DNA from 3 places in the Bacillus coreaensis genome. Region 1 is predicted to be linked to each of the others. Evidence: riboswitches for the same ligand, from Rfam matches in the RefSeq annotation. Region 1 holds a riboswitch; each other region holds the start of a gene.

Evidence for each region. Region 1 has a riboswitch for lysine ahead of ACQ5H4_RS17475 (transporter substrate-binding domain-containing protein). Riboswitches for the same ligand answer to the same signal wherever they lie in the genome.
Region 2: it holds a riboswitch for lysine, as region 1 does, so the genes downstream of both, ACQ5H4_RS09395 (aspartate kinase) here and ACQ5H4_RS17475 (transporter substrate-binding domain-containing protein) in region 1, are expected to answer to the same signal.
Region 3: it holds a riboswitch for lysine, as region 1 does, so the genes downstream of both, ACQ5H4_RS16765 (amino acid permease) here and ACQ5H4_RS17475 (transporter substrate-binding domain-containing protein) in region 1, are expected to answer to the same signal.

Annotation. Positions count from the first base shown of each region.
Region 1 covers NZ_JBOCCY010000013.1:29,871-38,134, forward strand. Annotated here, with positions in the region: gene ACQ5H4_RS17450 (sigma-70 family RNA polymerase sigma factor) at 1-1,119, opposite strand, end outside; gene ACQ5H4_RS17455 (hypothetical protein) at 1,368-1,565, opposite strand; gene ACQ5H4_RS17460 (hypothetical protein) at 1,751-2,551, shown strand; gene ACQ5H4_RS17465 (amino acid ABC transporter ATP-binding protein) at 2,627-3,361, opposite strand; gene ACQ5H4_RS17470 (amino acid ABC transporter permease) at 3,382-4,125, opposite strand; gene ACQ5H4_RS17475 (transporter substrate-binding domain-containing protein) at 4,187-5,023, opposite strand; lysine riboswitch at 5,128-5,310, opposite strand; gene guaD (guanine deaminase) at 5,501-6,868, shown strand; gene deoD (purine-nucleoside phosphorylase) at 6,957-7,676, opposite strand; gene ACQ5H4_RS17490 (SPFH domain-containing protein) at 7,880-8,264, shown strand, end outside.
Region 2 covers NZ_JBOCCY010000005.1:26,854-35,117, forward strand. Annotated here, with positions in the region: gene ACQ5H4_RS09370 (enoyl-CoA hydratase) at 1-492, shown strand, start outside; gene ACQ5H4_RS09375 (electron transfer flavoprotein subunit beta/FixA family protein) at 593-1,366, shown strand; gene ACQ5H4_RS09380 (electron transfer flavoprotein subunit alpha/FixB family protein) at 1,415-2,392, shown strand; gene trxA (thioredoxin) at 2,608-2,922, shown strand; gene uvrC (excinuclease ABC subunit UvrC) at 3,050-4,813, shown strand; lysine riboswitch at 4,878-5,058, shown strand; gene ACQ5H4_RS09395 (aspartate kinase) at 5,175-6,404, shown strand; gene ACQ5H4_RS09400 (YslB family protein) at 6,476-6,928, opposite strand; gene ACQ5H4_RS09405 (succinate dehydrogenase cytochrome b558 subunit) at 7,256-7,864, shown strand; gene sdhA (succinate dehydrogenase flavoprotein subunit) at 7,934-8,264, shown strand, end outside.
Region 3 covers NZ_JBOCCY010000012.1:6,911-15,174, reverse strand. Annotated here, with positions in the region: gene desA (Delta(5) desaturase DesA) at 1-759, opposite strand, end outside; gene mscL (large conductance mechanosensitive channel protein MscL) at 1,016-1,405, shown strand; gene ACQ5H4_RS16775 (DUF4395 domain-containing protein) at 1,891-2,325, shown strand; gene lepB (signal peptidase I) at 2,501-3,040, shown strand; lysine riboswitch at 3,122-3,302, shown strand; gene ACQ5H4_RS16765 (amino acid permease) at 3,416-4,840, shown strand; gene ACQ5H4_RS16760 (amino acid ABC transporter ATP-binding protein) at 4,972-5,715, opposite strand; gene ACQ5H4_RS16755 (amino acid ABC transporter permease) at 5,734-6,417, opposite strand; gene ACQ5H4_RS16750 (amino acid ABC transporter substrate-binding protein) at 6,432-7,226, opposite strand; gene ACQ5H4_RS16745 (GntR family transcriptional regulator) at 7,384-8,031, opposite strand; gene ACQ5H4_RS16740 (cystathionine gamma-synthase family protein) at 8,195-8,264, shown strand, end outside.

The DNA of each region.
Region 1 (8,264 bases):
TACATCCGATTCAAGATCAGGCGGAGAGTATTTCGGATAGGTATCATGGTTCATGATTTTATATGTGTTCTCCACAATAACCCCATCATCATAATTCATAAAATATTGATGATCTTCATTTGTATCTTCTATTTCATAAAAAACAACCGTCTGAATATCATCAGCTACCACGCCCTTAATCTTCACAATCACCCCGTCACTTTCCGCCTCCAGGTCTACCCTTTGACCCAGACCCTGTTGTAAAAAGGCACGCAGCTGCTCATCTTCTTCGGTCCATGTATAGTAGAGGTTGGAGAACAAACCGGTAAAAAAGCCTATACCCATCAGCACTGTGAATACACTTACAAAAACGAGCGCAACTTTTTTACGTTTTTTGTTCTTTTGTCGTCTGCGATTCTCCTTTTCTGCTAGTCTCCCTTTGACATTCCCCATGAAATCTGATGGTAGATGAAAATCTCCCATCCGATCGGCATGGTTTAATAGCGATAACCTGACATCCTGAAAGGTAGCTAAATCCTCCTGACATTTTTCACAATGATAAATATGCACTTCAAAATCGACCCTTTTCGGCCGCTCCATCGTTCTTTCTAAATAATCAATGTAATCCTTATGGTACTCTTTACAGCCATTAAAAGATTCTTCACTCTCCGTTTGTCTAAGAGATCGGATTCCAGAAAAGAGACGACCTTTTATCTGATCTACTGAAATTCGGAGAATGCTTGCTGCTTCCTCCTGAGAAAGTCCTTTTACATATCTAAGGACCATGGCATCTTTTTCATCACCATTTAGTTGGTCAAGTGCTTTAAGTAACTCCGGACGAGGATCACTTTCCTCTCCAGCCTGTATGCCATTATCCTGGGAAAGCTCTCGGCAGTTTTGTATGAAAAGGGATGTAACCCACAGATCGAATGATGATTCATGTTTAAATCGAGACCATTCCTTATGAACGTTTAAAATAGACCGGTAGAATAGCTCTTCTATTTGGTGCTGTTGATTAAGATAGAACCGCCCTAGAGTATAGAATGAATGCTTATGCTGCTCGAACCAATCGATAACTGGTTCAATGCCTTTTTCTCTTATCGTAGTGATAGAAGTGGAATCTATTTTTGTCGGGATCATATTTGCCCCCCTCTAACAATTTTTGGAATACTATATTCTTATTCTAATTCTTTATGGTCTATTTATCTATTTGAAAAATGATATTCCTGGGTCTAATAAGCACTTTTTATCCTGGATTACCCTAGAATATGAACTCATGCTTAATGTGAAACGAAAAAAAATTCAATCAAACGTTTGATTGAATTTTTTTTACTATTTAGGCGCTTCGTATGATACAGGAACCGGTCCCATATTACTTGTGTCCCTGTTCAATCTTCCTCAATTACCCTCGCCACATCTTTACCACAATTTTTACATTTACCTTTTAACACAATACCGAAATCATGCTCTTCTATTAAAAAAGCAGTAATCGTTGTTACATCTGAGCAATTCCCACACCAAACAATACTTAGTAGACTATTTCTTATCTCTTTTGGAATGGAAAGCCATTTTTTATTTGCATCCATCTGTAAAACCCCTTCTATAATTTTTTTACCATTACTTAATTTAGACAAAATAGAATCAACGTAACGTAACTCTCACTACATTCTAATCTAAAACTGTTCAAAAATCCGTCACAAATATTCAAAAACCAGCCTGTCCTATTGAACCGCCCTTCTCTATATAAACAATGAAGGGACGGTGCCAAGGAATGAATTTGAAAAATGGCGGTATTGAACAATTCGAACATTATTCTCAATTTTCTTCTTTAAAAGAATTTAATACTCATATGGAAATGTGGTTGGTTGTTCACAGGGATGATTTTTCTAAGGGAGAGCGAGTTGGCTTAAAGCGACTCGTTCGTTTTGCTGCGAAAATCCCTGGCGTATGCAATGCCAAAATTGGGACCGTATTAAAAGCAATTTATGATGAACACAACGGGTACGGTATCTCACGATCTACTTTCAAGCGAATGATTCAAAAAGCGATTGGTTTAGGACTATTGATCGTTCATGAAACCGAAAGAAAAAATGGTTCTCAGTCTAGTAACTTGTATGTATTTCAACCTTTTCCTACAAATGGACTACCTAAGGAAGATAATTTGAACCACCATAATAAAACTAGTAATCCTTCTAAAACTAAAAATATAAAGATTAAAGAACGTAAAGAAATGGATTCATCCGAACCTACAGAGAATACGGATAACAAGCCTCTTGATTACACTTACACAAGTGACCGAGTTCCTTACTCCTTCTCTCAAGTCGTCAGATACTTCTTTCCAGAAGCAAAGCAGATTGAAGAATTCTGGAGAATGGCCAAAATTTCTGCCTATCGAAATAACTTTGAAAGCCAAACAGATCTCGTGATAAATATGACCGTTCACTCCTTTAAACAAATGATTAGTAAGCTCAAAGGAAGCACCATACAAAAACCTATTGCCTATTATTACGGAATCCTGAATAAAAAGTTTGAAGAGCTTTATTTTGAAGAGTTATATGAATTGGGGTTTTGAGAGTAGTTTTCTAAATGAAAAAAACCTCCAATTGCTATCTACTATAACAATTGGAGGTGCAGTTAGTATAATTGCTTAATTTAATGTACGCTTCAAGAATTCTCTTGTGCGTTCTTGGGTTGGATTAGTGAAAATCTGCTCTGGAGTGCCTTCTTCGGCAATCACTCCTTGGTTCATAAAGACCACTCGATCCGATACTTCTTTGGCAAATTCCATTTCATGCGTCACAATCAACATCGTCAGACCAGATTCTGCGAGTTCCTTCATGACTTTTAGAACTTCCCCTACCATTTCTGGGTCAAGAGCAGACGTTGGTTCATCAAATAGCATCACATCTGGGTCCATGGAAAGGGCTCTAGCAATGGCCACACGTTGCTTTTGGCCACCCGACAGTTGTTTGGGTTTTGCGTTAATATATTTATCCATTCCAACCACCTTCAAGTACTTCATCGCTACTTTTTCGGCTTCTTCCTTGGAGCGTTTGAGTACTTTGACTTGTCCTACCACACAGTTCATAAGAACATTGTGATTGTTAAAAAGGTTAAATTGTTGGAACACCATGCCTAGATGCTGTCGGTAAGCCGCTACATCATGCTTGTCATCTAGTATATTTTCGCCATGATAAATAATTTTTCCGCCGCTTGGTTTTTCTAAAAGATTCACACAACGAAGAAGAGTGGACTTACCAGAACCTGAGGAACCGATAATGGTAACTACTTCTCCTTTGTTCACTGAAAAATTAATGTCTTTTAATACTTCATGAGTTCCAAAGGATTTGTTTAAATGCTGAATATCAATAATCTTTTCCATCGTCTCTCCTCCTTCTCTCATTACTTTTGGGCCACTTCTACTTGTGTTTCGTTAACAATCATCGTATAGCTTTCAGAGCCATCTAATTTCTTTTCAATATAAAGCAAGATTCTTGTCACAATAAACGTCATCACAAAATAAATCAGACATGCGACGAAAAACGATTCAAAATATCTAAAGTTATTGCCTGAAATCGATTTGGTAACGAAAAATAATTCGGTCACGGAGATCACATTCAGAACGGACGTATCTTTAATATTAATAACAAACTGATTTCCTGTGGCAGGTAAAATATTTCGAATGACCTGTGGCAATACCACATTCCACATCGTTTGTAGATGATTCATTCCGATCGCATGTGCGGCTTCAAACTGCCCTTTTTCAATCGACACAATTCCACCACGTACAATTTCCGCCATATAAGCTCCTGTATTGATCGATACGACAAAAATAGCGGCCACAAACACATTCATATCAATACCGAATGCTAGGGCAGATCCATAGAAAATTACCATAGCTTGTACAATCATTGGTGTTCCACGGAAGAATTCTATATATATAGAAAGAATTAGGTTAATCACTTTTAAAAGTATCTTTTTCCCGCCACGTTCCGGCATGGGAATCGTTCGTATAACGCCTGCTAATAATCCAATCATTGCTCCAAATATCGTTCCAACCAGAGCAATCAAAAGGGTTAACCCAGCACCACGAAGGAACATAGGCCAGTTTTCCGCAATGATTTTAATAACCCATTCAAGACTCATCATTTCTCCTCCTTACCGTATAAAACCGACTGTATACTTATATACAGCCGGTTCCTGAATTCTATTTTGCTGCTGGTTGATTCGTAATAGCAGCATCCATGATGCTTGTTTGTTCTTCCTCTGAGATACCTGCTAAAATTTCATTGATCTTTTCTGTTAAATCACTGTCTTTTTTCAAACCAACAGCGATTGCTGTATCATCTTCTGATGTTTCGAAACCATCTTCAAATTCAACCATTACATAGTTTTCATTGGCTGCTGATGCACTAACTCCTTCTGGACGTTCTGAAACGTAACCATCAATGATCCCTGATTCTAGAGCAACTCTCATGGCCGGGAAGTTGTCCATCGCCGTTTTCTTGTTTACACCTTCGATTTGATCAATCACATTGTAGTGGAACGTATTTAATTGCGCTGTAATTTTTGCACCTTTGAAATCTTGGATCGAAGTAGCATTTTCATACTTGCTGCCTTTTTTCACAACAATTACTAAATTTGACTTGTAGTAATTATCCGTAAAGTCGATCGTTTCCTTACGCTCAGCCGTTGGTGACATTCCAGCAATAATCGCATCAATTTTACCTGATGTTAAAGCGGGTACTAAGCCATCCCACTCTGTTTTAACAATCACTAATTCTTTACCTAAACCTTCAGCGACTTTCTTAGCGATTTCCACATCATATCCACCAGCATACTCTGCAGAACCATCAATTTTAACTCCACCGTTAGAATCGTCGTTCTGAGTCCAGTTAAAAGGAGCGTAACCCGCTTCTAAACCAACTTTAAATGTATTATCCTCTGATGATCCAGAATCAGAACCATTACTTGATCCACATCCGGCTAATAATAGAATCGATGAAACTAATAAAACTATGAATAATGATAACTTGTTTTTCATGATGTCTTTCCCCCTGTTATTTTATCGTACTAAAACAAAAAACGACCTGAGATAAACTCAGGTCGCGTTATGCATAGTTGTCCTAAAGTCCCCTCTTTTATCCCAAATGAGATAGCACAACTCAATAAACGACTAAGTTTATCGAGACAGTCCTGCAGCTCTTAACTACAGACCCAGCATGTAATACTCGAGAATATTACAAACTTCGGCGACATTTCCTTCTCCTTAGCATCACTGCTTCTCAAACTCCACTAAAGACTGTTAAATATCGCGCCTCTACCCCACTGTAAAAAGTGAGGTCTTATTCAATTATCTTCTTATACTACAATACTATCTTTTAGTTCGTCAACTAGGTTTTTCTGGTAAGGTTCTACTTTATCAATAGATCATTTACTCTTATAAAAAATGTGTTTAAAATGGACTACGTTTTATCATTCCGTTACAATGGCCAATGTAGCGAACATTAGGAGGGTGTTTATGAGTAAATATACGCATGTTTTTCACGGAACTGCTTTTTCTAGTTTTTCTCCTAAAAAAATTAATACATTAAAAAATTATTTATTCTTTGTGAATTCAAATGGAATGATTGAAAAAATGGTTGGACCTGAACACGAGGAATATCAACCCTTGTTAGCGGACTACCAAGGGCAGGAGAACTTTCATCAATTAGCAGACGGGCAATATTTCCTCCCCGGTTTTGTGGATTTGCATGTCCATGCCCCACAATGGGCGCAATCAGGGACAGCATTGGATATTCCCCTCTATGACTGGCTTCACACGTATACATTTCCTTTAGAGTCCAAATATACAGATTTAACTTTTGCCCAAACAGTCTATGAAGATCTCGTAAATACACTACTCGCCAACGGCACAACGACAGTCCTTTACTTTGCAACCGTCCATAAAGAGGCAAGTCTATTATTAGCAGAAATATGTGCAAAAAAAGGACAGAGGGGTTTAGTAGGCAAGGTTGTCATGGATGATCCTGAACAAAACCCTGACTATTATCGGGATGCAGATGCCAAAACCGCGATAGCTGATACAGAGGAATTTATTTTAGCAGTGAAGGAGCTAGCTAAAACAGTTAAACAAGGTGTGTATCCCGTTGTTACTCCTCGCTTTATTCCAAGTTGTTCGGACGAAGCACTTAAGGGCTTAGGGGAACTCGCAGCTAAGCATGATACACATGTTCAATCGCATTGTAGCGAAAGTGACTGGGCTCATAACTATGTACAAGACCGTTTTCACAAACATGATGCATTTGCCTTGCATGATTTTGGCTTATTAGGTGAGAAATCTGTAATGGCTCATTGTAATTTCTTAGATGACGATGATGCAGAGCTATTTGCCAAAACAGGAACAGCGATCAGCCATTGTCCATTGTCAAATGCCTACTTCGCAAATAGCGTGATCCCGATCAAACGTTTTCAGGCTATGGGAATTGATGTTGGATTAGGAACCGATATCTCAGCTGGCGCGACTCCAAGTCTTTATGATAATGCCAAACAGGCTGTGGTCTCCTCTAGAATGCTAGAAGACGGGGTAAATCCGGCTCTTCCTGCCGAGGAACGGGGTGTACCAAATTCCCGCATTTCCATTCACGATGCCTTTTACTTGGCTACAGCCGGCGGTGGAGAAAGCTTAAGCCTACCCATTGGGCGAATTCAAGAAAACTATGCATGGGACGTACAAATCATTGAAACGAAATTACCAGCAGCCAGCCTGCCCATATTCGCTGAAAATGAAGAGTTAGATGATATTTTCCAAAAAATAATGTATCTTGTCCGTCCTGAACATATTCGGGAAGTTTGGGTACAAGGGGAAAAAGTACACTCACGGGCTTAGGGATTGGCATTTAAAGGAGCATACTAACGCCACATTGCTTTATCAATGTGGCGTTGTTTTTTGCCATTGCAGTGTGGTGAAGTAATTTTTATGCAAGCTCCAAAGCAATTTCCATCATTTTTGTAAATGACGTTTGTCTTTCCTCTGGTGTTGTTTGCTCCTGCCTAAAAATATGATCACTTATAGTTAAGATACAAAGAGCATTAACACCCGCACGAGCAGCATTTAAATATAGACCAGCCGATTCCATTTCCGCACATAAAATGCCCATTTCACTCCATTTTTGCAAAGCTGTCGGATCAGCATTATAAAATACATCACTAGAAAGAACATTTCCCACATGAACATGCTGTCCCTGTTTATCCGCAATTTTCTTCGCCTTTTCTAATAACTCAAATGACGCAGTAATTGAATATTGTCCTGGAAAATTGAATTGATGTCCGTAATTAGAATCTGTTGATGAACCCATCGCAAAGACAATATCATATAAATTCAAGTTATCTTGTATAGCACCTGCAGAACCAACTCGAATTAAGTTTTTCACTCCAAAGACGTTAATTAGCTCCCATGAATAGATACTCATGCTAGGTGTTCCCATTCCCGTTCCCATTACAGAGATTCGCTTTCCTTTATATGTACCTGTAAACCCTAGCATGCCACGAACTTCATTGAACTGTATGACATCTTCCAAATAAGTATCCGCAATAAACTTTGCACGTAGAGGGTCACCAGGTAAAAGGATGGTTTCAGCAATCTCTGCCCCATTTGGTTTAATGTGTGGTGTTTCTTTATGTATGATAGTACTCATTTTCTCTCTCCTTTTTTTAGATATTAAATCCATAAGAATATATTTTCCCTATTATTGCATGACTAATATACTACTTATTTTCCCCCTTCTCAACTCATGGGAATGAATAATATTACTCGATAAATCCCTTGCTATTTAATTTACATTTTTATACAAAAGTGATATCATAATTATATCAAATTGATTTTACAGGAGTGATTATTTTGAAAGAAAAAAGTGCTTTTCATTTTAATGGATTTATTGGTGTACTTTTCATTTCCATCTCACTTTTCTCAGGAGTATACTTTCTCATTCAGGAACGATTTGGAGCTGCCATTCCTCTTCTCTTGATCGCCGTACTTCTTGGTAGCGGCATTACAATTATTCAGCCTAATCAGGCAGTGGTAGTGACATTTTTCGGTCAATATCTTGGATCCATCCGCCATAGTGGACTATTTCTCACCGTTCCCCTTACTTTTCGTAAAACGATTTCTTTACGAGTACGTAACTTTAATAGTAAAAGGTTAAAAGTAAATGATGTGGATGGAAATCCCATAGAGATTGCTGCCGTAATCGTATTTAAAGTGGTGGATTCAGCAAAAGCGATTT
Region 2 (8,264 bases), on a different contig from region 1:
AAACCAATTATTGCGGTAATCCATGGGGCTGCTTTAGGCGGGGGACTTGAGCTGGCAATGGCCTGTCACTTTCGATTAGTTACAGAGAATACAAAGCTGGGATTACCGGAACTTCAACTTGGATTAGTACCTGGTTTTGCAGGTTCGCAACGTTTGCCAAAATACGTTGGAACAGCTAAAGCAGCAGAAATGTTATTTACAAGTGAGCCGATTAGGGGAGTGGAAGCGGTTCAATGCGGACTAGCAAATCATGCCTTCGCTGAGGAAGAGCTATTAGAGAAATCATACAAAATCGCCAAAAAGATTGCTAAGAAAAGTCCTATAGCACTTAGCGCTGCGATTGAACTCCTTAATTATGGAAAAACAAATGAGTTTTATTCAGGGGTTAAAAAAGAAGTTGAGCTATTTGAAAAAGTGTTTCTATCTAAAGACGGGCAGGAAGGAATATCGGCGTTTCTCGAGAAAAGAGAGCCAAAGTTTACAGGGGAATGACAATAAACTCACAGCAGTTGCTAAGTGGGCTTCATTTTTCAAATAAATTTTCTTAATTTTTAGAACCAATTAAATGTTTAGATATATAGGAGGGGAACTTATGAATATCTATGTTTTGTTAAAGAGAACGTTTGATACGGAGGAGAAAATAACGATTGCTGGAGGAAGAATTAATGAGGACGGTGCCGAATTTATCATCAATCCGTATGATGAATATGCAGTTGAAGAAGCCATTCAAGTTCGTGATGCACATGGTGGTGAAGTAACAGTTATATCTGTTGGTAGTGAAGAATCGGAGAAACAGCTTCGGACAGCTTTAGCAATGGGAGCAGATAAAGCGGTACTTGTAAATATTGAAGATGATGTTGAAGCTTCTGACCAGTATACAACAGCCAAAATCATTGCCCAATACTTAAAAGATCAAGAAGTTGATTTAATTATCGCAGGGAATGTAGCTATTGATGGAGGTTCAGGTCAGGTCGGCCCACGTGTGGCAGAATTACTTGAAATCCCTTATGTAACAACTATTACTAATCTTGATATACAAGGGACAAAAGCGACGGTAGTTCGCGATGTTGAAGGCGATTCAGAAGTCATTGAGACCTGTCTTCCCCTATTAGTAACGGCACAACAAGGATTAAATGAACCAAGATATCCTTCTTTACCTGGAATTATGAAGGCGAAGAAAAAACCGTTAGAACAGTTAGAATTAGACGATCTTGACCTTGAAGAAGACGATGTTGAGGCTAAGACGAAGACAATTGAAATTTATCTACCACCTAAAAAAGAAGCTGGTAAAGTGTTAACGGGTGACTTGAACGATCAAGTTAAAGAGCTTGTAACTCTACTTCATACAGAAGCAAAGGTAGTGTAATCATTCTTTTCATACGAGCGGAATTAAATTTTGCAGGAGGGGAACTTGATGGCTAGAAAAGTGTTGGTTTTAGGGGAAGTTAGAGACGGAGCATTACGTAATGTGTCTTTTGAAGCATTGTCTGCGGGTAAGACAATTGCCGAAGGTGGAGAAGTGGTTGGTGTTTTAGTTGGAGAAAGTGTAAGCGCTTTAGGACAGGAGTTAATTCAGCATGGAGCTAGCCGTGTGGTAGTGGTTGAACATGCCGATCTTGCTCAATATACATCTGATGGTTTTTCACAAGCATTATTGGCCGTGATTGAAGATGAAAAGCCAGAGGGACTTGTGTTTGGACATACGGCATTAGGGAAGGACCTATCTCCAAGAATTGCTGGGAAACTGAATTCTGGATTAATCTCAGATGCAACAGCTATTGAAGTAGCTGGTGGAAATGTTGTATTTACTAGACCAATCTACTCTGGTAAAGCTTTTGAAAAGAAGATTGTGACGGACGGAGTTATTTTTGCAACCATCCGACCGAATAACATTGCTGCACTTCAAAAGGATGAATCACTTTCAGGAGAAGTCAATTCATTATCTGTCGATATAAAAGGTTTACGTACAATTATTAAAGAGGTTGTACGAAAAGCTAGTGAGGGTGTAGATTTATCAGAAGCAAAGGTTGTTATTGCGGGTGGACGTGGTGTGAAGAGCGAAGAAGGCTTTGAGCCTTTAAAAGAACTGGCTACCGTACTTGGAGGAGCAGTTGGAGCTTCAAGGGGTGCATGTGACGCAGAGTACTGTGATTACTCCTTACAAATTGGTCAAACAGGAAAAGTTGTGACACCGGACCTTTATATTGCTTGCGGAATTTCTGGAGCGATTCAGCATTTAGCTGGAATGTCTAACTCAAAGGTCATTGTGGCTATTAATAAAGACCCAGAAGCAAATATTTTTAAAGTGGCTGACTATGGAATTGTCGGAGATCTGTTTGAAGTGGTACCACTTTTAACAGAGGAATTTAAAAAAATGAAAATCAATGCGTAACGGGCAATGAGCGGTTTATAAGAGCCGCTCTTTCCTTTTTCATGCTGTCTCGACAAGAGAATATCGTTTCATAAAATGGGCAAATTACATAAGAAAACAGCTGCAAGACATATTATTAGCATCGACTGAAAAACGGTGATATACTGACGTTAGTATTTTACTACTAAAAGCAATCGAGACATATTTCTCGAAGCAATACTTAAGGAGGCATGAAAATGGCTATTTCAAATGCAACAGATCAAAACTTTTCAACAGAAACTGGTTCAGGCCTAGTGCTTGCAGATTTTTGGGCTCCATGGTGTGGTCCATGTAAGATGATTGCTCCTGTTCTTCAAGAGCTTGATTCAGAAATGGGAGACAAAGTCAAAATCGTTAAAATCGATGTTGACGAAAACCAAGAAACTGCAGCAAAGTTTGGAGTTATGAGCATCCCAACACTTCTTATCATGAAAGATGGCGAAGTAATTGATAAAGTTGTCGGCTTCCAACCGAAGGAAGCTTTAGAAGAGCGCTTAAACTCTCATCTATAAAATGTGTAAACCACTCGATCCTGAGTGGTTTTTTCTTTTCCAGTGGGCTCCTACTATATATCCCCTCAAAAAAACTTTATAATAAAATCAGAGTGTTTTGTAGTTGGAGGTGTACCTTTTGAATGAGATGATAAAAAATAAACTTGCTTTATTACCTGATCAACCTGGATGTTATTTGATGAAGGATCGGCAAGGGACAATTATATATGTTGGTAAAGCGAAAGTATTAAAAAATCGTGTCAGGTCGTACTTTACTGGATCTCACGATGGAAAAACGCAAAGGCTCGTTTCTGAAATTGAGGATTTTGAATATATCGTTACATCGTCCAATATTGAAGCACTAATTCTCGAGTTAAATTTAATAAAGAAACATGATCCTAAGTACAATGTGATGTTAAAGGACGATAAAACATATCCTTTTATTAAGTTAACTGCAGAAAGGCATCCACGCCTGATTACAACTCGTAAGGTCAAAAAGGACAAAGGGAAATATTTTGGTCCATACCCGAATGTGTCTGCTGCGAACGAAACAAAAAAGCTTTTGGATCGAATCTATCCTTTGAGAAAATGCTCAACATTGCCTGATAGAGTATGCTTATATTATCATCTTGGACAATGTTTGGCTCCTTGTGTAAAGGAAGTAAAAGAATCGACCTACAAAGAACTTGTAGAAGAAATTACAAAGTTTTTAAATGGTGGTTATAAGGACATTAAAAAGGACCTTACACTTAAGATGCAAGCTGCTGCAGAAGAGCTTGATTTCGAAAGAGCAAAGGATTTCCGCGATAAAATAGCCCATATAGAAGCAACAATGGAAAAACAAAAAATGACAACGACTGATTTTACTGACCGAGATGTGTTCGGCTATTCGGTTGATAAAGGGTGGATGTGTGTTCAAGTATTTTTTGTTCGCCAAGGCAAGCTCATTGAGAGAGACATTTCCATGTTCCCTATTTATGGAGAAGCAGAAGAAGAATTTTTAACGTTCTTAGGTCAATTCTACGATCAATCCAGTCATTTTAAACCAAAAGAGATACTTTTACGGGATGAAGTAGATCTAGAATTAGCGGAACAACTTCTACAAACAAAGGTATTGCAGCCGAAACGTGGACAGAAGAAGGACCTAGTTGAGTTAGCTACAAAAAATGCAAGCATTGCTCTAAAAGAAAAATTCTCTCTCGTGGAGCGAGATGAAGAGAGAACGATTAAAGCAGTCGAGCAACTTGGAGAGCAACTGGGAATTTATACTCCTCACCGAATTGAAGCTTTTGATAACTCAAATATCCAAGGAACAGACCCAGTATCGGCAATGGTTGTATTTATTGATGGGAAATCAGCAAAAAGAGAGTATCGAAAATACAAAATTAAGTCTGTTGAGGGTCCTGATGATTATGAATCGATGAGGGAAGTCACAAGACGCCGATATTCTCGTGTGCTTAAAGAAAACCTCCCACTTCCTGATCTAATTATGATAGATGGTGGAAAGGGACATGTAGAAGCGGTAAGAGATATTTTGGAAAATGAACTTGGTTTAGATATTCCGATAACTGGGCTCGTTAAAGATGATAAACATAGAACCTCACAGCTTTTATACGGGAAGCCATTAACAGTCGTGCCGCTTGAACGGAATAGCCAGGAATTTTATTTGCTTCAAAGAATTCAAGACGAAGTGCATCGTTTTGCCATCACGTTTCACAGGCAACTTCGAGGGAAAAATGTGTTTCAGTCGATTTTGGATGATGTACCGGGAATCGGTGAGAAAAGGAAGAAACAATTATTAAAAGCCTTTGGGTCGGTAAAAAAAATGAAGGAAGCAAACAAAGAGGACTTTTTATCTATTGGACTTCCACAAAATACAGTAGATCTGTTAATGAAAAAATTACAAGAATAGCATTGTCGTCACTAGGAGGCTGTGCTATAATTAGGAAAATTTTATATTAATCACTTAATCGTTAAGTGAAGGTAGAGGTGCGAGCACCAATAGTAACAGCTTTGAGAATACTGAGATTCGATGAGAAGCTGTGAAAGGGGATGTTCGCCGAAGTGGATAGGTCTCTGAATTGCCGTATCTGCTGGTCCTGTATTGAATAAATACTGGATTGTCAAGACAGTATGTCTTGGAGAGCTATCTCACTGTGTATAAGTCCGTATTTTTGTACGTTCATTCACGCAGCCATGAGATATCTCTCATGGCTTTTTTTGTATTTTCAAAAAAGGCACATGAAAGAGATGAAAAGAAAGTAGGGGTATATATGGGATTGGTTGTCCAAAAGTTTGGTGGTACATCGGTAGGAAATGTTGATCGTATTAAGCATGTAGCCGATCGAGTAATTGAAGAAAAGATGCGAGGGAACGACGTAGTGGTCGTTGTGTCTGCAATGGGGAAAGCAACAGACGAATTAGTGGGTCTAGCAAATCAAATCTCAAGCCGTCCAAGCAAACGTGAAATGGATATGCTTCTCACGACAGGTGAGCAAGTCACGATCGCATTATTGTCGATGGTGTTAATAGAAAAAGGCTATGAAGCAATATCCTTTACTGGTTGGCAAGCAGGAATTGAAACAGAGGCAGTTCATGGAAATGCTAGGATTTTACACATTAATACAACTAAAATTCAAACTGAGCTACATAAAGGGAAAATAGTAGTCGTAGCCGGCTTTCAAGGAATTGCGATTGATGGAGCGGTGTCAACTCTTGGTCGAGGTGGATCGGATACAACAGCAGTGGCATTAGCAGCCGCATTAAAAGCTGATAAATGCGATATTTATACCGATGTAACAGGTGTATTTACAACAGATCCACGTTATGTGAAAGAGGCAAGAAAGCTTAAGTCTGTTTCTTATGATGAAATGTTAGAGTTAGCTAACTTAGGTGCGGGAGTGTTACATCCAAGAGCCGTTGAATATGCAAAAAATTATGCGGTCCCACTTGAAGTACGGTCAAGTATGGAGCGAGAAAATGGAACGATAATTGAGGAGGAAGTATCAATGGAACAAAGTTTAGTTGTAAGAGGTGTTGCTTTTGAAGATGAAATTACGAGAGTAAGTGTTTTAGGCCTTCCAAATGGATTAACAAATCTGTCAACGATCTTCACCATCTTAGCAAAAAATCATTTGAACGTTGATATTATTATTCAAAGTATGACGAATGAATCAACGACAAACTTATCTTTTTCTATTAAGAGCACAGATTTAGAAGAAACTATGGCTGTTCTACAAGCTAATAAAGATTCCTTGAAATATGCAAGTATAGAAGCAGAACCAAACCTTGCAAAAGTATCGATTGTTGGTTCAGGGATGATTTCCAATCCTGGGGTTGCAGCAGAAATGTTTGAAGTACTAGCCGCAGGAGGGATTCAGGTAAAGATGGTAAGTACCTCTGAAATTAAGGTTTCTACAGTGATAGAGGAAGCTCAGATGCTGAAAGCAGTTGAAGCACTTCATGAAGCATTTGAGTTGTCTGGAAAATCTGTTAAAGCATAGAAGCAGTGCGGTAAGTTAAAAAATGAGACAAACTAAAAAGCTTTCATAAAAATATGAAAGCTTTTTAAGTACTATTCAATAGAATCTTTTCTATCCCAACGTACAGTGAAGGAAACCGTAGCGAGCTTTTTCTTCGGGTGTTCATAGGTTTCAGTAATTACCTGTTTTTGTTCTTCCATTTGTTGAGCCAAGAATCCTGCTTCCAATTGGAATTGACAGTCTGGATGCTCTTTAAAGCGATTTTTGATTAAGTCACTCGATAATTCAAACTCAAGCTCATTCTTTTTTTCAGATTTAATTTGTAGTGTGCCCCAACCTGCCTGTTGGAAAAAAGTAATAATTTCTTCGACCGACTGCAAAGGGTACTTTCTGGCTAAAGCCTTACCTGCCCAGTATAAAATAGAAGCTGTTTCTCTTCCAAGAATGTCTGGAAGAAGCACTTCTCTTAGTAATTCATATCCAAAGGCTGGAACAAGTGCAGGATCTGTGGCCGAAATAGGTTGTTCTAATTTCAATTCACTCAAAACATGTCCCCCACTTTCTATTATTCTATTATATACGTTTTCCGGGGAAATACGCATGAAAACAAAAAAAACTGATTTAAAAAATTTTTACATTAATTGTTATATCAATATAAAAGAAAGCGCTGTAAGATGTTTATACATAAGCATTAATAGTGATATCAATATATTAAAAATATTTTGTATATATAGAGCATTTTATGTATCCGTTTTCTTGACGCTCTTTCATGTTGGGAGTAAAATGAACATGTCACATAATTGTAAAAATTATTGTAAAAAAACGGATATTATTTTAGTCATTCCGTTTAATTTTTAAGGGGGGTTAAGTTCATGGCAGGAAACCGAGAGTTTTTTTATCGAAGATTACACTCGCTGCTTGGAGTCATTCCAGTTGGTCTATTTCTTGTGCAGCACCTTGTAGTCAATCATTTTGCAACTGGGGGGGAAGAATCATTTAACAAAGCGTCTCATTTTATGGAGAGTTTGCCGTTTCGATATGTATTAGAAACGTTCGTGATTTTTCTACCTTTATTATTCCACGCAATTTACGGGCTTTATATTGCGTTTACAGCAAAGAATAATACGAGTAATTATGGGTTTTTCCGCAATTGGATGTTCATGCTTCAGCGTATATCTGGAGTAGTAACACTAGTATTCGTAACATGGCATGTGTGGGAAACAAGAATTGCAGCAGCATTTGGTGCAGAGGTTAACTTCAATATGATGGAAAGCATTCTTTCGAATCCATTTATGCTCTGGTTCTATATCATCGGTGTGCTTTCAACCACCTTCCACTTTGCAAATGGACTATGGTCTTTCTTTGTAAGTTGGGGAATTACAGTTACACCACGTTCTCAACTTATTTCTACTTATGTTACATTAGGCGTTTTTATCGCCCTCTCCATAGTTGGTGTGCGCGCTATTATTGCATTTATTTAATTTAATAGGTTCTAATTTTTATAGAAACGAACGGGATATACTTTGATATTAGTTAGGGAGTGACTCACGATGGGTAAAGGAAAGGTGATCGTAGTCGGCGGCGGTCTAGCTGGCTTAATGGCAACAATTAAAGTTGCGGAAGCAGGAAGTCCGGTCGAATTATTTTCATTAGTTCCAGTAAAACGTTCGCACTCTGTTTGTGCCCAAGGTGGTATTAACGGAGCGGTAAATACAAAAGGTGAAGGTGACTCTCCATGGGAGCACTTTGATGATACAGTATACGGCGGTGACTTTTTAGCGAACCAACCACCAGTTAAAGCAATGACAGAAGCCGCACCAGGAATAATCCATTTGCTTGATCGTATGGGCGTTATGTTCAACCGTACACCTGAAGGGCTTT
Region 3 (8,264 bases), on a different contig from region 1:
ATAAGAGCTTCCTTCAACAGCCGCCTTCACATAGTTCCACTCTTCTTCGTGTTCAAAATAGCTGTCTTCATATTGATGTTGTACGTAAAATAACCAAATTCCTAATGCACCAGCAACAAACAAAATAGGAGCGTGGACAAGAAGGAAAGCTTTCCAGCCAACTAACCAAATCATAAACGCATACAACACAACGATCGCAATATTATTGAAATAAGTGTTGAGACGCTCTTTACGTTTTGCATCTTTTACATTAATACGGTTGGTAACAAGGAACAAGAATATCGGTCCTAGAACGAACATAACAAACGGATTACGGTACATTCTGTATTGAAGACGTTGAGTCGGTGTAGCAGCTAAATACTCTTCAACTGTCATCACCCAAATGTCACCAATGCCACGCTTATCTAAATTTCCACTTGTTGCGTGGTGGATATTGTGGCTTCTCTTCCACTGTTCATAAGGAAACATCGTTATAATCCCACTGATGTTTCCAATTATGGCGTTTGCTTTACGATTTTTAAAGAACGATTGGTGACAGCAATCATGGAAAATGATAAAGATTCGAATCACAAAACCAGCCGCAACAATAGCGAGTGGCAACGTTAGCCAATAAGAAATTGAAAGACTTGCGTACGCTAAGTACCATAAACCAAAGAAAGGAATAAATGTGTTTATCATTTGTTTTATACTTTTACTTATATCTGACTTTTCAAAAGGGACAACGCTTTTTCTTAATTCAGCCGTTTTTTGCTTGCTCATAAAAGCCTCCTACAAGGTTTTGAATTTATCTACTGTTATTGTAGTGTTTATGAGCTGATCATGAAAAGGCATAAATGTATAGAGTAGGACATGACAAATGTCATGTTTCAAGAAAAATTTCAAAAGAAATGACTGGAAAACCCTATAACAATTCGAAAAATGTAGACATCTTCGTTTCATGAGCATAATTTTACATACGTTCCCTAATTCAAGATATACTAGTCTGTATGTATACATTTAAATAGGAGGACATAAAATGTGGCAGGATTTTAAGAAGTTTGCTTTAAAAGGAAATGTGATTGACCTGGCTGTCGGGGTGGTTATTGGTGGTGCGTTTAGTAAAATTGTTAGCTCCCTTGTAGACAATATCCTTATGCCGATTGTAGGGCTCTTATTAGGTGGATTTGATTTTACAAAGCTAGAATATACATATGATGATGCAACCATTAAATACGGTCAGTTCATACAAAATGTCGTTGATTTCTTTATTATTGCTTTTTCCATTTTCCTCTTTATAAGATTATTACAGAAGTTTAGAAAGAAGCAAGAAGTAAAATCGGAAGTAAAGGCACCAACAACGGAGGAAAAATTGCTTTCGGAAATTCGTGATATTTTAAAGGAACAACAGCAACAAAAGGGTGTGTAAAAAAGGAGCGCTATGTCGTATTAGCATCATTATTGGTATATAAAAATAGGAAAACTCGCCAAATTGGCGAGTTTCTTTATTAGCATAAAAGTTGCTGACTCCTGCATCTGGGTTCAAGTGGGGTCCTCACTTATCGGTTGGGGGAGCAGGTTAAGCACCGGAGCGGATAAATAGACGGAAAATTTTCGTTTAAACTAGTAACTATTACTAAAGAAGGCTTCAATAGACGGAGAGATTCCGCCTATTGACTTTAAAACTTCGAAAATGGGGGATTTTGCTTTGCATAATCGGAAAACCTCCTCTTATTTACTACGAAACCTGCACCATTTTGCATTTAACCGGAAAACCTCCGCTTATTTTACAGAAAAGATTTAGGCCAATTATCATTTTTTCCTTCTATTAGTGTCATCCTAATTTGTATACAAATGCCTGGATATTCGGTAAAATAAATTACCAACTAATCCTATAATAAAGGTGTGATATAGATGTCAGCTAACGTCGTTCGTACGATTCCCAAGCCACTTGTTCAAATCAACCAGTCGATCATTGTACTCTCCGTTATCCTTACATGGGTGACAAATATGGAATGGATTTTATTGATTCCTCTACTTTCAGGTGTATGTGGAGTTATTTTTCGTATAAATCCAATCATGGAGGTAGCGAAGCGGTTTTTAAAAAGGGAACCATCAAGGTACCTGCAAGAAGATTGGGAGCAACAGCAGTTTAATCAAAAAATCGCCATTCTATGTTTAGGGGCAGGTTTTATAGGGTTTGCCTTTAATCTGCCAGTGGTAGGGTATATATTTACGATATTAGTCGCGATTGCTGCGACCGTTGCCCTTTTAGGTTTTTGTATTGGTTGCTTTATTCATTATCAATGGAAAATGTATCAATACAGAAAATTGAAGAGTCAGCAATAAGGATAGATGAGAAGTCAGCACTAGTGCTGACTTTTTTATTTGGCATTTCCTAGATATTTTTGGTGAATCTTGTCTAACGATTTATGGGCTGAGAGTGAGCTTTGGTAACCGTGGGTAATAAGTGATTATGATAAAATGTAAACAAGTTTATTACATAAAAAGGGAGCAGAATAGGATGGGAGAAACTAAGAAGAGGCAAGAAATAATTAGCTGGGGTAAATCGGTGTTTATTGCTTTCGCTATCGTAGTCGTCGTTCGTACATTTGTCTTTGCTCCTTATATTGTGGATGGTGCCTCCATGGAACCAACTCTTCACGATCAAGAGAAAATATTTGTTAACAAAGTCAATACCGACAAAATTGAACGTGAGGACATCGTGATTATTAAAGGAGAAGGCGAAAATTACGTCAAAAGAATTATTGGTTTACCTGGTGATATGATCGAAATCAGGGATGATCAGTTACTAATCAATGGCGCTGTTCACAGCGAAGAGTATTTAGAGAGTAATCGGGAGCAGGCGCATGAACAAGGTAGTGTGTTAACGGGAGATTATGGACCTACTATGGTTCCGGAAGGTCATTATTTTGTATTGGGTGACAATCGACTTCGCAGTATGGACTCAAGGAATGGTCTTGGTTTTATTAAGAAGGAAAAGATTGTCGGAGTTAGTGAGTTTGTGTTTTATCCGTTTAGTGATGTTCGAACGGTACAATAGCAATTAATCCCATTGACATAAAAACGCCCATGAATTATTCTAGTAAAGCATTTTAAATTAAATATGATCCTCATCAGCTCAAGATGAGGTAGAGGTTGCGGAAAATATTAGTAGGTTGGATGAGAGCCAGAGGAGCTCCATGATTTCAGTTGAAAGGAATTTTCGCCGAAGCACTATAATTCTCTGACTATAGTAGCTGGGACTACATCGAATAGGTGTAGGACTGTCATAGCTCGTAAAGCTATGTTGAACTATCCATTTGCCTGATGCGGTTATTGTAAAGCACACTGTACTCACGTTTTGGTGTGTTTTTTTATGTCTATTAGTGCCTCTATACTTGAGAGATGGGGAAGTATAATAGAAAGGAATATTATCATGGGAAAACAAACGAAGTTAGGTTTATGGATATTAACGGCATTAGTCGTTGGAAATATGGTTGGTTCGGGTATCTTTATGCTGCCACGTTCACTGTCAGAAGCGGCAAGTCCGGCGGGGGTTATTCTCGCTTGGTTATTTACAGGAGCGGGAGTGTTAGTTACTGCACTTGTATTCGGGAATTTAGGAATGAGAAAGCCAAATTTAAATGGTGGACCACAAATTTATGCGAAAGAGCTTTTTAAGCCAAATTCTAGAGGGTCTGTTCTTTCTGGGTTCATGGCGACTTGGGGTTATTGGATTGGTAACTTAGCGGGAAATATTGCGATCATTACAACATTCGCAAGTTATTTATCAACGTTCTTTCCGATTTTAACGAGTCAGGCTGAGTTATTTACCGTTGGTTCGTTTACTTTAAAGGTTGGTAATGCCTTAACTTTTGTGGTTTGTTCGATTTTATTATGGGGAACTCACTTCATTATTTTACGTGGGTTAGAAAATGCAGGGAAGTTAAACTTCATGGCAACAGCTTCTAAGGTGGCAGGTTTCTTCATCTTCATTATTGTTGCGTTGTTTGCATTTGAGGCTTCGCATATGCTTCCTATGGTTGAGCCACGTTTCGATGAGAGTGGGGCAACGGTCGGGCTTATGGGTCAGATTAGCAATGCAGCGGTTGCTACCCTTTGGGCGTTTATCGGTGTGGAATCGGCGGTTGTTTTTGCGGGACGTGCCAAGAAGCAAATTGACGTCAAGCGTGCAACGATTCTAGGGTTGTTCATCGCGTTAGCCATCTATATTGGAGTAAGTACATTAGTGATGGGCTTATTAAGCCAAGAGGCGTTAATTGCGTCGGACAAGCCATTAATTGATGCGATTGTCTCCGTGCTTGGACCTGTTTCTGGAAAAGTGTTAGCAGGTATTGGATTAATCAGCTTATTTGGTTCTACCATTGGTTGGGTGATGTTAAGTGCAGAAGTTCCGTACCAAGCAGCCAAGCAAGGTCTGTTTTTACCTTCTTTCTTAAAGGAAAATGAGAAGAATATTCCGGTGTTATCAATGATTATCACAAACTCATTGGGACAGTTATTTATTTTCTCAACGATTTCAAATTCCATCTCTGCGGCGTTTGACTTTGTTATTTATATTGCAACCTTATCTTACCTGGTTCCGTACTTCATTGCAGCTGTATTTCAGTTAAAGCTAGTGATCACAGGTGAAACGTATGAAGGCCAAGCAAGATCAAAAGTGGTGGACGGTGTCATTGCTTTACTAGCGACCTTATATTCAGTATGGGTGATCTACGCGGGTACAGCAGACATCAAAACCTTCATGTTCGGAGTGGCTCTCCTTGCAAGTGGAATCTTCTTCTACGGCCCAGTAGCAAGAGCACACAAACAAAAAACAAAAACCAAAAAAGCAGCCTAACGGCGGTGACAGACACCACAAAAAGACAAATGTGGCCAAAGTGTCCACGGAGGGTGTCTGTCACCGCACGTGGACAAAAAGGGGTAAAGCGTCCTTCTGGAAAGGACACTTTACCCCTTTTGTTGTTTAGTTCAGCGTGCGACTTTGTTTAGAAACTGCTGCGTTCTTGGGTTGGTGGAGAGGGTGAAGATTTCTTCTGGTGTTCCTTTTTCTGCAATTAGTCCTTGATCCATGAAAATGACTTGGTCTGCTACGTCTCTAGCGAACTCCATTTCATGGGTAACAACGACCATCGACATTCCTTCTTCAGCAAGATCCTTCATGACTTTTAACACGTCACCAACAAGCTCCGGATCTAGCGCCGAGGTGGGTTCGTCAAACAATAAGACTTTCGGATCCATCGCCATTGCTCTGGCAATCCCCACACGTTGCTGCTGGCCACCTGATAATTGATGAGGGTACATTTCCGCTCGGTCGCTCAGTCCAACCTTGGCGAGTAAATCGAGAGAACGCTTTTTGGCCTCCGATTTTGAGCGTTTTAACACCACGACCTGTCCCTCCATTACGTTCTCAACAACCGTTAAGTGTGGAAACAGGTTGTACGATTGAAACACCATGCCCGTTTGTTGACGAAAGAGGGTCATTTGAGTCGGTTTTAGCTTCGTTCCTGATTGAAACTGAAGTTCTTTCTCTCCAATGGTAATCGACCCTTGGTTTGGAATCTCCAATAAATTCAGACAGCGCAAAAGGGTGGTTTTCCCTGAACCAGAGGGGCCAATAATTACAGCCGTTTTCCCCTTTTCCACCTCTAAGTCAATTCCTTTTAAAACATCAATCTCTCCAAAGCTTTTATATAAATTTTCTAGTTTAATCATCGCCAATACTCTCCCTTCCTACTTGGCTACGCTACGGTCAAAGCGACGTTCGAGCATGGATTGAGCATAGGACAGCACCGTACTAAACATTAAGTAAATAAATGCCACTTCTATATACAGCCAAAGAGGTTCATACGTAGCTGCAGCCACCTGTTGTCCTTTTTGAAACATCTCTGTAACCGTGATCGTTGCAGCAAGGGAAGTGTCTTTTACCAGGCTGATAAAAGAGTTTCCAAGTGGTGGAACCGATACTCTAATGGCTTGTGGGAGGATGATTCGTCTCATGGCTTGTGCCCGAGTCATACCAATCGAAAAGGCTGCTTCCCACTGTCCCTTAGGAGTAGACAGGATCGCGGCACGAATAATTTCCGAGCTATACGCTCCTTTATTTAAGGTAAAACCAAGTACGGCAGCTGGGAATGGATCAAGCGTAATTCCCACACTTGGAAGACCGTAAAATAGGATAAATAATTGAACAAGTAACGGTGTACCCCGAAAGATCCACACATAAAATTTTGCAATCGCAACGAGAGGTTTAATCCCTGATATGCGAGCTATTGCTGTGAAAAACGCTAATATAAGACCAAGTGTAAATGTGATCAGTGTTAATGGAACCGTAAAATATAAACCAGCTTTTAAAATAGGAAAAAAGGAATCGCTAAGGATTCCTATAATTCGTTCCGCTCTTTCATCTAAGACCATTTCGATTCAGTCCTTTACTTCAATACGTCTTCGCCAAACCATTTAGTTGAGATTTCAAGGTATGTTCCGTCTTCGATCATGTCAGCTAATGCACTGTTCACCGCATCAACTAGCTCTTTGTTATCTTTACGGAATAAGAAGGCATTGCTTGTTACATCTGCTTCTTCATCCACCTTTTTAATCGCAAGGTCAGGACGTTGCTTTTTTAAATCCAGGTAAGATAGATTATCGTTGATTGTTGCATCAATACGACCCGAAGTGATTAAATCAATGGCTTGGTTAAATCCATCTACCACTGTGTTTGTTGCGCCATTTGCTTCTGCAATTTTTCGATAGTTACTGTCTAGAGATTGTCCTACTTTTTTTCCATTCAGATCTTCAAATGTTTTAATGTCTTCGTTTGCTTCACCAACAATAAGTACCGCTTTTGACGAAATATAAGGTTCAGACATATCGTATTTCTCGAGGCGATCTTCACGAATCGCTACTTGGTTCGCAACCATGTCATAACGCTTGGCATCAAGTCCAGCAATCATTCCGTCCCATTTGGTTTCTACGAAAACGGGCTTAATATCAAGGCGCTTGAATACTTCTTCAGCGATCTCAATGTCAAAACCTGTTAGATCCCCAGATTCATCATGGAAAGTAAAAGGTGCATAAGTACCTTCCGTACCGATGGTAATCTCACCTTTTTCTTTAATTTCTTCGTATAAGTTTGCTGCTGTTTTTTCTTCTTCTTCCTTTGCTCCACAAGCAGTTAAAGCTAGAGAAAGAAGGAGTGTGAACAGCACGAATAATAATTTTTTCATGTTTAAACCCCCACTAAGTTTATCGGATTAATTATTTTAAAAAACTATATTAGGTTAATGTTTTCTTTCATATATGTCAAACATTTATTCTTATCTTTCACAGAAATGTAACTAATATGTAGGAAAAACAAAAAGAACAGACGCGTAGTCTGTTCGATTAAATCATATCCATGTGAGTGATTTTCCAGTGTTCATTTTTAATCAGTTGCTCAAGGTTGTCCTTATCTTTGTTCTTAAAAAGTTTAACTATTTTTGCATGTTGCTCGTTCATTTGTGTGAGTACAGAAAATAGCTTATCTTCGTCCTTACTTAAGTAAATCTGTCTAACAAAACTATTTTGTAATGATTGCAGCAGTTCGATTAATGTTTCATTATCGCATTTCTCAATATAAACCTGATGAAATTCGAATTGATATTTTTGATAATCAGCATAATCTCGCTGAGAAATTGCTTGGTCAATTTTTTTCACTAGCTCTTCCATCTTATGTAGGTCTTCATCTGTAAGAAGCTGTAAGGATAAAGAAGCTGCTAATGCGTCAAGGACAGCAACTACTTGGAACACATCAAGCTTGGTTTTTATCGTAAGTTCTTTTACGATAAATCCTTTTCGAGGGAAAAATTCAAGCAAGTTTTCGGATGCAAGCTGTATTAAAGCTTCTCTTACAGGAGTACGGCTCACTTCCAATTTCTCAGCTAGAGCCACTTCATTTATTTTCTGATTAGGAAGTAAGTTTCCGTTCTGTATTTCTGTAGCAATATAATCATACACATGATCTTTTAACGAGCGATATCTTTTATGAATCATCGGTTCCTCCTTACTGAAGGCTAATATATCTGTACTTTATTATACCTTAAGTATAAAAAGGTAGAATCTATAACGATCTAACAATTTATTTTTCTTTATTATTTGTTATAATATTCTGTATATTATACAATATACAATAGACAAAATAAAATGAGGTGATTCAATGGATAAAAAAAGCTTTTTACATATACAGGACGGAACAAAAGCGGTATGGGCAGGAGAAGAGGCATCTC